Regions from separate parts of the Cupriavidus sp. SS-3 genome, predicted to be linked through region 1. Evidence: predicted binding sites of a transcription regulator. Region 1 holds the regulator's gene; the other holds the start of a gene.
What was found. The regulator FliA, encoded in region 1, starts transcription of late flagellar genes. The targets are predictions, from matches to a motif close to CTAAAGTTTNNNNNNNNNNNGCCGNTA.

Region 1 (7,340 bases):
CGATGTTCGAGGCAATCACCGACTGCCGCTGGTTGCGCAGGCTCAGCGCTTCCTGCTGGAAGCGTAGCGCCGCGTCGAGTCTGTCAATCATCTGCATCTCCCTGCTGACAAGGCGCCCCCATAAGCGGGGCGAACCGGGGTTCTTCAGGGTTGGCATCTTAGGCGGGGACCTGTCACGCCAATCGGATGAATAAGGACGGGAAATCCGCGCATTTCGGCCCGCCCGCGCGCGAGGCGCTGCCTACAATGGGCCCCGATGACAGATGTATACGGCGCGCGCAGCCAGTCACGGGGCCGTGCGCCGTCCTTGCCGGGAAGTCCAGATGAAACAGCATTGCCGCAACGCGCGCCGCCTGGCGCAAGCGCCGCTGGGCGCTTACCTGCTTGGCGCCTGCCTGCTTGGCCCTGGCGCCGCGGGCGCCGCGCCGGCGCAGATCACGCCGGTCGCCATGCAGGCGCCGGCCGCGCATGGTCCCGGCAGCCCCGCCTCCGCCGCGGGCAGCCCCTTCACGGAAGACCCCGCACGCGTGGCCGTCGAGCGCTTCCTGCAGCAGCAGGCCGCCGGCCTGCCGGGCAAGGTGAGCGTGCAGGTGGCGCCGCCGTCAGGCGGGCGCGCGCCCGAATGCATCGCGCCCGACCCGTTCCTGCCCGCCGGCGCTTCCCCGTGGGGACGCGTCTCGGTAGGCGTGCGCTGCGGCGGCGAGCGGCCCTGGGTGCGCTACATGCAGGCGCGCGTCTCCGTGCTGACCGACTATTACGTGGCCGCGCGCGCGCTGGGCCCGGGCGAGCCGGTCGGCCAGGCCGATGTGGAAATCCGCCAGGGCGACCTGGGCGCGCTGCCGCGCGCGGTGATCACCGATCCGGCGCAGCTTGCGGGGGCCGTCACCGCCAACCGCATCGCCGCCGGCTCGCCGCTGCGCACCGACCTGCTGCGCAAGGCCATCGCCGTGCGCCAGGGCCAGACCGTCACCGTGGCGGTCGAGGGCGACGCCTTCCAGATCACCAGCGAAGGCAAGGTGCTGGCCGACGCCGCCACCGGCAATACCGTGCAGGTACGGCTGCGCAACGGCCAGGTGGTCAATGGCCTGGTGCGCAGCGGCGACACCGTGGTGCTGCAATGACGGTGCGCCAGGTGCTGTAATCGTGGCTGAATTGACTGGAATCCCGGGGCAGGCGGCGTGCGAAAATGCCGCCGCAGCCGCCGTGCAGCGAATCCGGGCCAGGCGCCCTAAAGAATTCGCCTGCGCGTCCGTAATGCCATAGGAAACCAGCAAGGATCGCCCCGTGAAGATCAACCACTCCACCTCGTCCCGTCCGGCCGACGCCGCCGCTGGCGACGCCGCCCGGCCCCACGCCGCCCCGGCCGCCGCCGATGCGGCCACGCCGTCCGCCGGCCTGAGCGTCAGCCCGCTGGCCGCCCAGGTGCGCGACATCAGCGCCCGCCTGGCCCAGCCGGCTGACGACGATATCGATACCGCCAAGGTCGAAGAGATCCGCCAGGCCATCGCCGAAGGCCGGATCCGCATCGACCCGGGCAAGATTGCCGATGGCCTGCTCGCCACCCTGCGCGAGCTCGGCCAGGCCGACCCCAAATAGCCACCATGAGCCAGAGCCTGATCCAGTCCCTGCAGCGCGAAACCGAAGGCATCCAGGCCTTCGGCCAACTCCTCGCCGAAGAGCGCGACGCCCTCAAGCGGGGCGACTTCCAGTCCCTGAGCGGGCTGCTGACGCGCAAGGTCGAACTGGGCCAGGCTTTGTCCCGCCAGCTCAAGGCCCGCGAAGCCCAGATGGGCGCGCTGGGCCTGCGCGCGGGCCCAGAAGGCCAGTTGCTCGGCCGCCAGGTCGAACCGGCCGTGGCCGATGCCTGGCGCGGGCTGATCTTTGCGGCCCGCACCGCGCGTGACGCCAATGCGCTCAACGGGGCGGTGGTGGACGCCCATCTCGACTTCACCCGTGAAGCCATCCAGGCGCTGCGCCAGCATAGTGGCGGGGATGCGGGGTTGTATGGGAAGGATGGGAAGGCGGCGGCGGGTGTGGGTGGGGTTAGTCTGGCGGCCGGGTAAGGGTTCGGTTGCTGTGCGCTTTCTGCAATGGCAATAGCGTGCGCGTTCACTTCGTTGATGCGCTCGCCCTCACCCCAACCCTCTCCCGCAAGCGGGAGAGGGAGTACACAAGCGGGAATTGGAAAGCTCGAGGCAATGATGACGCTGCAGGTTTTCTCCCCTCTCCCGCTTGCGGGAGAGGGGCGGGGGTGAGGGCCGGCGGTGGTAATAGCGACGGCCTTCACTTCGTTGATATTCCCGCCCTCACCCCTAACCTCTCCCACAAGCGGGAGAGGGAGTACACAAATCGTGCGCGGGACCACGCCACCGTCGTGGTGGCAGATATGATTCGCAGCTCAAAGCGGTGGCTCAAATAGGTGGAAGTCCCAAATCCAACCCTCAACCGCCGGCTCTTCGCAGCGCACGCGCATAGTGTTGTGCTTGCTCCCGACCTTGGTTAGATAGCACTTGGTATTGATTGGCAACATCTGGAAGTTCTCGCTCTGCGCACTGGCATCCTCTTCGGTAGCGTAGAGCTTAACGGCAGTAATGGTCACGCTTGGCGTAAAACTGATGCGCAGACCCGTGACAAATACGTACGCTCCGGCCATAAGCGTAAGCAATCCCAAGGTAATGAATATCTTCCTCATGGTCTACCAGTTGGTGGACGCGCCATGCTTCCAACCTTTTGGATACAGCCTTCTTTCCACGACACGGTTGGACTTGCTAACCACGAATAATAGCTCGGCGGGCGTAATGGGCGTCTGTATGTTGCGTGGGTCATGTGCCAGGATGCCGATGTTCTCCAATGCTTGAGCGGTGTTCGTCGAGCATGAATTCTTGAGAAGATCATATTTCATTGCCCGCTTTCACACGGCTTTCCCTGGATCGCCTGATGTTCCATTTTTTCGTCACTTGTTGATAAGTGACGAAAAAACGGAACATTCATCCCTACCTGAACCCCACCACCACCTCATTACTCCGCCCCTGCAACACCGGCACCAGGCTCCCCTGCCCCGGCACCCGGAACGCAAACACAAACCCCTTGGTGGCATCGTCGCCGAAGAACGCATCGGTCTTGCCCTCGGCCTGCGTCAGCAACACGCAGCGTTGCGCATTGCACAGGTAGGCCTGCAGTTCCGCCGGCGGCGTCTTGGCGAAGCTGTAGCGCCAGCGCACCGAGGTAATGACCCCTTCCGATTGCGGCAATACGCCGGTGGGCAGGATTGGCGGCGATACCGCGCGCTGGCCGCGGCCGTGCAGGGCCGGGCCGTTGACCGAGCCGGTCCAGGCGTGGCGGGTGCCGGCGTCGAACGCGGCCCACGCGCACGCCGATACCGCGGCCAGCAGCCAGCAAGCGCCACGCGCGGCGCGCGCCTTGCCGGGCATCACAGCAGGCCGCGCAACTGGCTGCGCAGCCGGTTGATGGCCTGGCCGCGGATCTGGCATACGCGCGACTCGGTCACCTCGAGCACGGCGCCGATTTCGCGCAGGTTCAGTTCCTGGTCGTAGCACAGCGACAGCACCAGCTTCTCGCGCTCGGGCAGGCGTTCGATGGCGCGGACCAGTGCCTCGCGCATGCCGCTTTCCATCAGCACGGTCAGCGGGTTGCCGTCGTCGCTGCCGCCGAGGTGGCGGTCGAGAAAGTCTTCTTCGCCGGAGCGCTCGAAGTCTTCATAGTGCAGCAGCTGGCAGCCATAGACCTCGTTGAGCAGCAGCTGGTATTCGTCCAGCGGCATCTCCATGGCCTCGGCCACTTCGGAGTCGATCGGCGTGCGGCCGAGCTTCTGTTCCAGGTTGCGCTGGGTGCGTTCGATGCGGCGGGTGAACTGGCGCAGGCTGCGCGATTGCCAGTCGTTGGCGCGCACCTCGTCGAGCATGGCGCCGCGGATGCGCTGGCTGGCGTAGGTCTCGAAGCGCGCGCCGTGGGTGTCTTCATAGCGCTTGGCGGCGTCGAGCAGGCCGATCATGCCGGCCTGGATCAGGTCGTCGATCTGCACGCTGGCGGGCAGCCGCGCGGCGAGCTGCAGCGCGATGCGGCGCACCAGCTGGGCGTGCGCCTTGACCACATCGGCCTGTTCGAGCTTTCCCTGGATCGTGTACATGGTGCAATTCTCGTGACTGCTGGATGGCTGGACCGGTACGCCTTGGCGTGCCGGCTGGCTCAGGCTGTGGTGGTTTCGGGTGGCATGGCTGGCAGGCTCAGGCCATGGCGGGCGCGGCTGCTGGCGCGGCGGCATCCGCGCGCAACGGCCAGGCGCCGATGCCGCCGGCGCTGCGGCGCAGGGCCGCGGTGGCCGGCGCGGCCGGGAAGGCATCGACCACGCAGCGGCCCAGCTGCGCGGCGCGCGCCACCAGCGGATCCGCCGGCAGCCAGCCCGCGCACAGCACTTCGACGCCGAGGTACTGGCTGGCAGTGCGCGCCAGGTTGCGCAGGATGGCCTGCACCGTGGCTTCGCTGGCCGCCAGGTTGACGATCAGGTGGAACTGGCGCCACGCATACAGGTGGTGCAGCCGCTTGATGCAGGCGTAGGCGGCGGTGATCGATGCCAGCTCCGGGCGCATCACCACCAGCACGTTGTGCGCATCGCCCGCAAGCGTCGACAGCGCGCCGTCGGCGTCGGGGGCGGCATCGACCAGCACGCTGCGGAAATCGTTCGTCGCCGCCTGCGCCAAGGCAGCGCCCGGCACCGGCCGGCCCGCCGGCAGTACCGACAGCACGCCTTGCGGGCTCACGCCCGCCGCCGCATCGAGCGACAGCCGGCCCGCGTGGACGTCAGCCAGCGTGCCCGCCGGCCTGGCGCCGGACCAGCGCGTGGCAGGGGCGTTGGCGTCTTCGTCGACCAGCAGCACGCGCTCGCCTTGCATCGCCAGCGCATGCGACAAACCCAGCGCCACGGTGGTCGCGCCGGCGCCGCGTTCGCTGGCGAGCACGGCGATGCGGCGCGTGGTGCGCGGCGCCAGCATGCGGCGCAGGCTCGCGGCCTGGTCCATGGCGAGGGTGCTCACTGCAGGGCCTCCGCGGCGGCAGCGGGCGCGGCGTTGCCGCGGCCCGGATAGTTTTCCAGCACGTCGAGCAGCGCCAGCATGCGGCCCATGCCTTCATTGAGCACGGTGCCCGGCACCGGCACGCCCGGGCGCACCGTACGGCCGGCCAGGCGCGCCAGGAACGCGGGCGCGGCCGCGGTGGGCGCGTGTTCCAGGCGCAGCACCGACAAGCCCAGCTGCAGTGCGGCCACGGCGGCGGCATCGGGCGCATCCCCTGCGTCCTGCGCGAAATGGTCGATGGCGTGGCGCAGCGTGCGCAGGCCGGCCTCGGCCGCGTCGGTCCACAAGGCCCAGCGGGCCACCTGCGCGGCATCCTGCGCCAGCGCCGGATCGCACAGCAGGTAGCGTGTATCGAGCAGCTCGCCGGTAGCACGGTCGGCCAGGCGGGCCACCACCAGGCAGGCGTCGATGCCGCCATCTGGCGTGCCCTTGCCGCGCACCGGGCTGTCCGGCACGCGCACCTCGGCGGTTGCCAGCCAGCGCACGGCATCGCGCTCGCGCACGGTGTCTTCGCCGACGGCATGGAAGGTCAGCGTATCCGCCAGCGCATCCAGCTTCCACGCGGTGCCGGCGCTGACCACGCGCGCGGTCTTGCGCGCGCTGGCCACCCAGCGCTCGCCGGCCAGCTGCCAGCGCGCCAGCGTGGCGGCGGACGGCACTGCCTCGATCAGGTTGACGACCTTGCGCGCGGCGCTCATCGCGGCGCGCAGGTTGGCGGCATCCGATTCGGCTTCACCCAGCGGCTGGCCGGCACGGCCAGTGGGCGTGACGGTGGCGGCCAGCGGCATGCCGTTGCGGTCGGCCAGCCACAGCGTGTGCTGGACCGGCTGGGGCGAGCGGCGCCCGGGCACGGCCACCTGCAGCGTGGCGGCGACGGCCAGCACGTACTGGTCGCACTGGCGCGTCACGTCACGGCACACCGCTTCGCGCACCTGCTGCGACATCGCGCGCAGGGCTGGCGCGCCGGCGCCGCGCTGCTGCCACAGCGAGCGGGCCAGGTCGAAGCCCAGGCCCGCGCCGTTGAGTTCGGCCACGCACTGGCCGAGCGCGTCGGCGCTATCGGTCAGCGAGCGCAGCACATCGGTGGCGCCACCGCGCGCGCTTGTCTCTTCACCCGCACCAGCTGCCGCACGGCGCGCCGCATCGGCATCGGCGAAAACAGAGCCGCGGCGCGGCGTCAGGAAGGCGCGCTCGACCAGCGCGGTGCTGTTGGCGAGCTCCAGGTGCTCGGGCACGCGCTGGCCGGTGGAGGCATAGAACACCGGCAGCCGGTGGCGGATCACCACGTCCAGCACCGATCCCAGGTGCGTCGCTTCATCCAGCTTGCTGATGATGCAGCCGTCGATGCCGCCGCCATCCGGCGCGGCGTCGTGGCGGTAGGCGTGCACCACCTCGTTGAGGGTATCGCCATGGCTGGCGCCGTTGAGCAGCAGCACGCGCTGCACCGGCGCAGGCACGCCGGCCAGCATGGCGATCTGTTCCGACAGGCTGCGGTCGCGCTGGCTCATGCCGACGGTGTCGATGATCACCAGGTGCTTGTCCTTCATCGCCGCCAGCGCGAAGCGCAGGTCGGCGGCGTCTTTCACGGCATGCACCGGCACGCCGAGGATGTCGCCATAGATGCGCAGCTGCTCATGGGCGCCGATACGGAAGCTGTCGGTAGTCAGCAACGCCAGCTTGTCGGCGCCGTGGCGCAGCACGTAGCGCGCCGCCAGCTTGGCCGTGGTGGTGGTCTTGCCCACGCCGGTGGGGCCCACCAGCGCCAGCACGCCGCCCTGCGCGAACAGGTGGTCCTCGTCGCCCAGCACCGGCAGCTTGCTGGCCAGTTCGCCGCGGATCCAGCCCATGGCCGCGGGCCGGTCATAGCCCAGCGGCAGCCGCGCCAGCAGCGTGCGCGCCAGTTGCCCGGAGAAGCCTGCGCCGACCATCCATTCGAACAGCGATTCGCGCAGCGGGTCGCTCGCGGCCACGCCGTGCGCTGCCGCGCTCGGGGCCACGCCCGGCGCGGCGCCGATGCCGGCCAGCTGGCGCTCCAGCATGGCCCGCATCGATTGCAGCTCGCCGCGCAGGTCGCCGATGGCCGCGGGCTCAGGTGCCGGTACCTGCGCCGGTGCCGGCGGCACATACACCTGCGCGCCGGCCGACACGCTGCCCAGATCGGTATCGCGCATGGCGACGATCTCCACCCCGCCCTCGACGGTGCGGTTGGACAGCACCACGGCATCCGGGCCCATGGCTTCGCGCACCTGG
Region 2 (7,340 bases), on a different contig from region 1:
TTCACCGCCGCTGCAACGTCGGCGGCGCCTGCGGCCTGCACGATCCACTGCGGATGGCGGTCGATCATCGCGTTCCAGATCCGGCGCGCGTCGTCATAGCCGCCGTCGCCCGGCTGCAGCAAGCGTCCGCGCAACTGCGCCTTAAGTGCTTCAATATGTTCCTGCGATGGCTGGGCCATGATCTGCCTCCCGATGCTGATTGTGAACATCGGACGACACGCGGCGTCAGGAGCAAAAAAATGGCCACGAGGACCGATGACTTCATCATTTAAGGCAGGCACCGCGCGAATGTAAATGCGCGCTGCGCGCGGCGCATTCCGCGGGTGGGGCCCGGATCCAGCCGTGGCCGCGCGGCCTATCATGGAGGCACGGCGGCACGGTGCCCGCGCGCCGTGCGCCTGCACGATGGACCCTGCCAGCCAACCTCCCCTGTTCCTGTGCGGCGACGTGATGACCGGTCGCGGCATCGACCAGATCCTGGCGCATCCCAGCCAGCCGCTGCTGCATGAATCGTACGTGCATTGCGCGCTCGACTACGTGCGCCTGGCGGAACGCAAGGCCGGCCCGATCGCACGCCCGGCCGGGTCGGACTATCCGTGGGGCGATGCGCTGGCGGAACTGGCAAGCCGCGCCGCGCGGCCGCGCATCGCCAACCTGGAAACCGCCATCACCACCAGCAACGATGCCTGGCCCGGCAAGTCCGTGCACTACCGCATGCATCCGCGCAACGTCGATTGCCTGCAGGCCGCCGGCATCGACTGCGCGGTCCTCGCCAACAACCATGTGCTGGACTGGGGCCGCGCGGGCCTGGCCGATACGCTGGACGCGCTGGACGGGGCGCACATCGCGCACGCCGGGGCCGGCGCCGACGAGGCCAGCGCGGCACGCGCCGCAGTGCTGCCTCGGCCCGGCGGCGGTCGCGTGGTGGTGCTCGCCTTCGCCATGACTAACGCCGGCACGCCGGCGGCGTGGCGCGCCACCGCCGGGCACTCGGGCGTGAACCTGCTGGACGACTGGTCCGCGGCCTCGCAGCAACACATTGCCGCGCAGGCGCGCCAACTGCGGCGCCCAGGCGATGTCATGGTGCTGTCGATCCACTGGGGCCCGAACTGGGGCTACCACATCGACCCCGCGCAGCGCGCCTTCGCCCGCGCGGTGGTCGAGCATGCAGGCATCGACATCGTGCACGGGCATTCCTCGCACCATCCGCTCGGCATCGAGCTGCATGCCGGCAAGCCTATCCTGTATGGCTGCGGCGACTTCATCAACGATTACGAGGGCATTGGCGGATACGATAGCTACCGCCCCGACCTGGCGCTGATGGCATTCGTCAGCTTCGCTGGCGGCGGCAGTGCGGAGCTGCGGCTGGTGCCTTTGCGGCGCAGCCACTTCCGGCTGGCGTATGCGCGCGAAGTCGACATGGCATGGCTGCAAGCCATGTTCGAAGCACAGGGACGCGCGCTTGGCACACGCGTGGCGCGCAGCGGACTGCACGAGTTGCGGCTATGGGCGGCATGAGCCGCAAGCCTACCCTGCCACGATTCCTGTACTTGCCGGTGCTTGCCCGCACTTGCAAAAGGGCCGGCGCAAAAACAGAAAGGCCAGCGCGATGGCTGGCCTTCCCGTTCATTCAAGTGCCACGTGTGTCGGTTCGGTGTAACGCTTCCACAGAGTGCTGATCCGCTTCTGCATTCATTGCCCAACGCTAGCTCGGTCGCCCATCCTGCGGCACCCCAGGACATACCTGCAGGATAGTACAAATCCCCGCGGATCAAAGCGGGATCAACGAAGCGCACGCTTCAGCCGACCATGATGCGGTCGTCGACCAGCCGGATCTGGCCACCGGGCTTGTCTTCCATCACTTTGAGCACGCGGCTGCCCACCTGCAGGGTGACCCCGCCATGGATGCGCCGCGGGGCGTCGATGACGGCCTCGGCGGCGGGCTGCATCTGCTGCCCCAGGTCGGTCAGGCGCGCCTCCAGCTCGAACAGGTCGCGCGACAGCTTGAACAGGGTCGCGCGCGCCTTTTCGCGCAGGTCGCCGACGGCGCGCTCCGGGTGCTTGGCAAAGAAGTCCACCAGCTGCCTGACCTTGTTCTGCTCTTCCAGCATGCGCCGGCGCTCGGCCTCGAGCGCGGCGCGCTGGGCGTCGGCATAGGGATTGAGGCCGACCTGGATGCTGGTGGCGGTGCCGGCCGGCGCGCCCAGCACCGCGGCGCGCACCGCCAGCAAGGCGCGGCTGCGGCCGCCGCTGATGCTGCCCTGCACGCCGGTGCCGCCCACCACGATGCGCTGGCCGGCGGCGACATCGCTCTGGCGGATGCCGCTGTCGACGGTGACTTCGGTGCCGGCCTCGACCACCGCATTCTCGATGAAGCGCGCCTTCACCGCGCCCTTGCAGCGCACGCTGGCGCGGCTGATACCGCCTTCGGCATGGGCGCTTTCCGACTTGCCGATAATGCCGCCCTTGACGATGACGTTGCCGCCGGCCTCGACGCTGGCGGCTTCGATGGTGCCTTCGACCACCACGTCGCCGCTGACGTTGACCGACATGCCGGTGCGGATGTCGCCCGACACGCGCAGCGTGCCATCGAACGCCACGTTGCCGGAGTGCAGGTCCACCGATTCCACCTGCACCACGGGACTGACCGAGATGCCGTAGACCCCGACCACCGGCGACCCGGCTATCACCGCGCGCAGCAGCCCGGGGTCGTCCGCATCGGTCGCCGCGCCGGTCAGGCCCTCGGCAAACGGCGGGTCGTCGACCGGATCGGCGGCGATCGGCTGGCCGAACACGTCGACGCCGGCATGGCCCGGCACCGCCGCAATGCGCCGCATCAGCGGCGTGCCGGGGCTGACCAGCAGCAGGTTGCCCAGCTCGCGCAGGTCCACCTTGCCGGCATCGTCGTCGCGCTGCGCCGGCTTGCGTGGCTCCAGCAGGTTGATGAAGCGCGCCGGCTCGCCCTGCCGCGGCGACATGCCGGCGGCAATGGTGCGCAGCTCGCAGCCGCCTTCGGCCAGCGCGGCGTCCAGCGCGAGGGATTGAATCGGCGCCACCACGCCGCGCTCCGCGACGGCGCGGCGGATCTCGTCCGCGCTGACCGGCCGGCCGCCCTCCGGCGGCATCAGCGTCAGCCGCACCGCCAGGCCGTCGGCGGTGATGTCGAGCTCGAACGCGCCGTCGACCAGTGCGCCGATGGTGGCGTCGATCTCATGCTCGGCCCGCTGGCATTGCGCCAGGAACTGCGCCACCGCGCGCGCATCCAGCCGCGCGCCGGACCAGCCCAACCCCTCCAGGCACTGCTGCAGGGTGGCCAGGTCCGGCGGCAGCCGGCCCGGCTGCGGCGTGTAGCGTGCATGCACCTGTTCGCCCGGCTCGGCAAGCTCCAGGCGCAGTCCCGATTCATGCGTCATGCGTCCCCTGAATCGTCTGGCGGCGACGGCGCAAGCCGGCGCTCTGCTTGTTATCGATTCATCACCAACGGCAGGCGCGCCGGGAACTTTAGCGCACACGGCAAGCCCCGGCGGCCGCCGGCCGACTTTTCGGTAAACTGTCGCCATTCCGGAGCGCGCCGCGCTCCGCAGCCTGTGCAGTCCCCTCCATGTCAAATACCCACGAAATCCGCCCCGGCCAGTCCATCGAGCTGCTCAAGGAACTCCATATCCTGACCCGCGACGGCAAGATGAACCAGGACAGCCGGCGCAAGCTCAAGCAGGTCTACCACCTGTTCCAGTTCATCGAACCGCTGCTGCAGGAAGTCAAGGCCGCGCGCGGCCGCGTCACGCTGGTAGACCACGGCGCCGGCAAGTCGTACCTGGGCTTCATCCTGTACGACCTGTTCTTCAAGGCCCTGCAGGACGACTCGCACATCTATGGCATCGAAACCCGCGAAGAACTGGTGAAGACCTCGCAGGCGCTGGCGGCGCGGCTGGGTTTTCCGGGGATGTCGTTCCTGAACCTGTCGGTGGCGGACTCGATCACCTCGCCGCAGCTGCCGCCCACCGTCGACGTGGTCACCGCGCTGCATGCGTGCAATACCGCCACCGACGACGCCATCCGCTTCGCGCTGGCCAAGCGCGCGCAGCACATCGTACTGGTGCCGTGCTGCCAGGCCGAGGTGGCAGGCGTGCTGCGCAAGCACAAGGGCAAGCTGCTGGCGGGCAATCCGCTCACGGAGATCTGGCGCCACCCGCTGCATACGCGCGAGTTCGGCAGCCAGGTGACCAACGTGCTGCGTTGCCTGCAGCTGGAGGCGCACGGCTACCAGGTCAGCGTGACCGAGCTGGTCGGCTGGGAACACTCGATGAAGAACGAGCTGATCATCGCGCAGTACAAGGACCTGCCGCGCCGGCGTCCGGCCGAGCGGCTGGAAGAGGTGCTGGGGCGGCTGGGACTGGAAGAGCTGCGCGAGCGCTTCTTCACCGAGCCGGCAGCGGTGGCGTAACTACGGCTTCCCGGACTCGGACCCTGACTCGGTCCCGGGTTCAGCCTCGCCCGCCATCCAGCGTCGCCAGCCCTCGTGGCCGAGGCGCCGCATGACCGCCTGGTTGCGCTCGTAGATGTCAGCCGCATCGGGAAACGCCGCCGCCGCGCGCGCGATCGAATCCTCGCGCAGCAGGTGCAGGATGGGGTACGGCGCGCGGTTGGTGTAGTTCTCGATATCGTCCGGCTCGGTCCCGGCAAACTGGTAGTGCGGATGGAAGCTGGCGATCTGCAGCGTGCCTTCCAGCCCCAGGCTGGCGAGCAGGCGTTCGGCGAAGTACAGCAGGTCGTTGAAGTCGAGGAAATCGGCCACCGCGTGCGGCAGGATCAGCAGGGTGGTGTCGATCTGCGCCGGATCGGCATCGGCCAGCAGGCGCAGTTCGCGCTCCAGGTCATCCATCACATCGGGCGCCTCGGTGACAGCGCTGACCACATAGCGCACCTGCTCCTTCACGTACACGCTCTTGGCGAACGGGCACAGGTTGAGCCCGATCACCGCGCGTTCCAGCCAATGGCGGGTGGCGGCAATGACGGCATCGTCGGGCTGGCTGGCGGAGTGCGTGGCGGAAGACATGATGGCAAGGTGCGGCAAACCGTCATTCTAGCGCTGCCGCAGGCTCTATAATCCGCGGCGGAAACACCCCCTGTCCTGCCGAGCCCCGCCGATGCCCTCTGCCGCCATGCCCGCCCCTGACCATGCCACTCCCGACGTTGCCGTCATCGGCGGCGGCCCGGCCGGCCTGATGGCCGCCGAAGTGCTGGCGGCGCAGGGTGCCAGCGTGGCCCTCTATGACGCGATGCCGTCGGTCGGCCGCAAGTTCCTGATGGCCGGCAAGGGCGGCATGAACCTGACCCATGCCGAGCCGGAGCCGGCCTTCCTGGGCCGCTACGGCGCGCGCACCGGGCAACTCGCGCCGATGCTGGCGGACTTCGGCGCGCAGGCGCTGCGCGACTGGGTGCATGGGCTTGGCATCGAGACCTTCGTCGGCAGCTCCGGCCGCGTCTTCCCCACCGACATGAAGGCCGCGCCGATGCTGCGCGCGTGGCTGCACCGGCTGCGCGAGTCGGGCGTGCAGTTCCATATGCGGCATCGCTGGCTGGGTTGGGACGATGGAGACGGCGATGACGGCGCCCGGCATGCGCTGCGCTTTGCCACGCCGCACGGCAACACGGTCGTGCGCGCGCGCGCCGTGGTGCTCGCGCTGGGTGGCGCCAGCTGGGCCAGGCTGGGGTCCGATGGCGCATGGGTGCCGCGCCTGGCCGGGCGCGGCGTCGAGATCGCGCCGCTGCGTCCCGCAAACTGCGGGTTCGACGTGGCATGGAGCGAGGACTTTGCCGCGCGCTTTGGCGGCGCGCCGGTCAAGCCGGTGGCAATCGCGCTGAATGACCGTGACGGACACGCGCACTACCGCCAGGGCGAATTCGTCATCAGCCGCGACGGCATCGAAGGCAGCCTGGTCTATGCACTGTCGGCACCGATCCGTAACCGCATCGAAGCCGATGGCGAGGCCACCATCCATCTCGACCTGCTGCCGTCGCACAGCGCCGAACAGGTCAGTGCGCAGGTCGAGCATCCACGCGGCTCGCGTTCGTTGTCGAGCCACCTGCAGAGCCGGCTCGGCATCACCGGCGTCAAGGCCGGCCTGCTGCGCGAATGCCTGTCCCGCGACGCCATGCTCGATCCCGGCACGCTGGCCCTGTCACTGAAGGCGCTGCCATTGCGCGTGCTGCGCCCGCGCCCGATCGACGAAGTCATCAGCAGCGCCGGCGGCGTGCGCTTCGAAGCGATGGATGCCAGCCTGATGCTGCGCGCCGTGCCCGGCGTGTTCTGCGCGGGCGAGATGCTGGACTGGGAAGCGCCCACCGGCGGCTACCTGCTGACGGCATGCTTCGCCAGCGGCCGCACCGCGGCGCTGGGAGCCGCGGCTTATCTCAGGACGCAGGCTTAAACCGCCCTGCCGCCGACGATACTGAGCGCCACCGCCTCGGCCACTTCGATGCCGTCGATCGCCGCGGAATAGATGCCGCCCGCATAGCCCGCGCCCTCGCCCGCGGGGTACAAGCCCTTGACGTTGATGCTCTGGTAGTCGTCGTGGTTGCGGCGGATGCGCAGCGGCGACGAGGTGCGCGTCTCCACCCCGGTCAGCACCGCGTCATGCAGCGCGAAGCCCGGCAGCTTCTTGTCGATCTCGGGAATGCCTTCGCGGATCGCCTCGATCACGTAGTCGGGCAACGACGTGCTCAGGTCGGTCGGGGTCACGCCCGGCTTGTACGAAGGCTCGACCGAGCCCAGCGACGTCGACGCGCGGCCGGCGATGAAGTCGCCGACCAGCTGGCCCGGCGCATTGTAGTTGCCGCCGCCCAGCTCGAACGCGCGCTCTTCCCACTTGCGCTGGAACTCGATGCCGGCCAGCGGGCCGCCCGGGTAGTCTTCCGGCGTGATGCCGACCACGATGCCGGCGTTGGCATTGCGCTCGGCGCGCTTGTACTGGCTCATGCCGTTGGTCACCACGCGGCCGGGCTCCGATGCCGCCGCCACCACCGTGCCGCCCGGGCACATGCAGAAGCTGTACACCGAACGGCCGTTGCTGCAGTGGTGCACCACCTTGTAGTCGGCCGCGCCCAGCAGCTTGTTGCCCGCGAACTTGCCAAAGCGGCTGCGGTTGATCAGCCCCTGCGGATGCTCGATGCGGAAGCCCAGCGAGAACGGCTTGGCCTCCATGAACACGCCGCGCTCGTGCAGCATCTGGAAGGTATCGCGCGCGCTGTGGCCCACCGCCATGATGACGTGGTCGGCCTCGAGATACTCGCCGTTGGACAGCGTCAGGCCGCGCACCTGGCCGCCATCGATATCGATG

Region 2: U9J39_RS05960 (DUF342 domain-containing protein) is a predicted target of FliA. The motif match lies at 3,479-3,505, and genes of this name have one in related genera.

The regions. Positions count from the first base shown of each region.
Region 1 is NZ_JAYLVT010000011.1:133,302-140,641, forward strand. It holds gene flgB (flagellar basal body rod protein FlgB) at 1-91, opposite strand, end outside; gene flgA (flagellar basal body P-ring formation chaperone FlgA) at 324-1,121, shown strand; gene flgM (flagellar biosynthesis anti-sigma factor FlgM) at 1,285-1,596, shown strand; gene U9J39_RS18255 (flagellar protein FlgN) at 1,602-2,063, shown strand; gene U9J39_RS18260 (hypothetical protein) at 2,399-2,692, opposite strand; gene U9J39_RS18265 (flagellar protein FlhE) at 2,994-3,431, opposite strand; gene U9J39_RS18270 (RNA polymerase sigma factor FliA) at 3,431-4,147, opposite strand; gene U9J39_RS18275 (MinD/ParA family ATP-binding protein) at 4,245-5,036, opposite strand; gene flhF (flagellar biosynthesis protein FlhF) at 5,048-7,340, opposite strand, start outside.
Region 2 is NZ_JAYLVT010000003.1:6,308-13,647, reverse strand. It holds gene U9J39_RS05970 (FAD-binding oxidoreductase) at 1-179, opposite strand, end outside; gene U9J39_RS05965 (CapA family protein) at 406-1,518, shown strand; gene U9J39_RS05960 (DUF342 domain-containing protein) at 1,800-3,413, opposite strand; gene U9J39_RS05955 (class I SAM-dependent methyltransferase) at 3,602-4,444, shown strand; gene U9J39_RS05950 (DUF1415 domain-containing protein) at 4,445-5,056, opposite strand; gene U9J39_RS05945 (TIGR03862 family flavoprotein) at 5,148-6,431, shown strand; gene U9J39_RS05940 (NAD(P)/FAD-dependent oxidoreductase) at 6,428-7,340, opposite strand, start outside.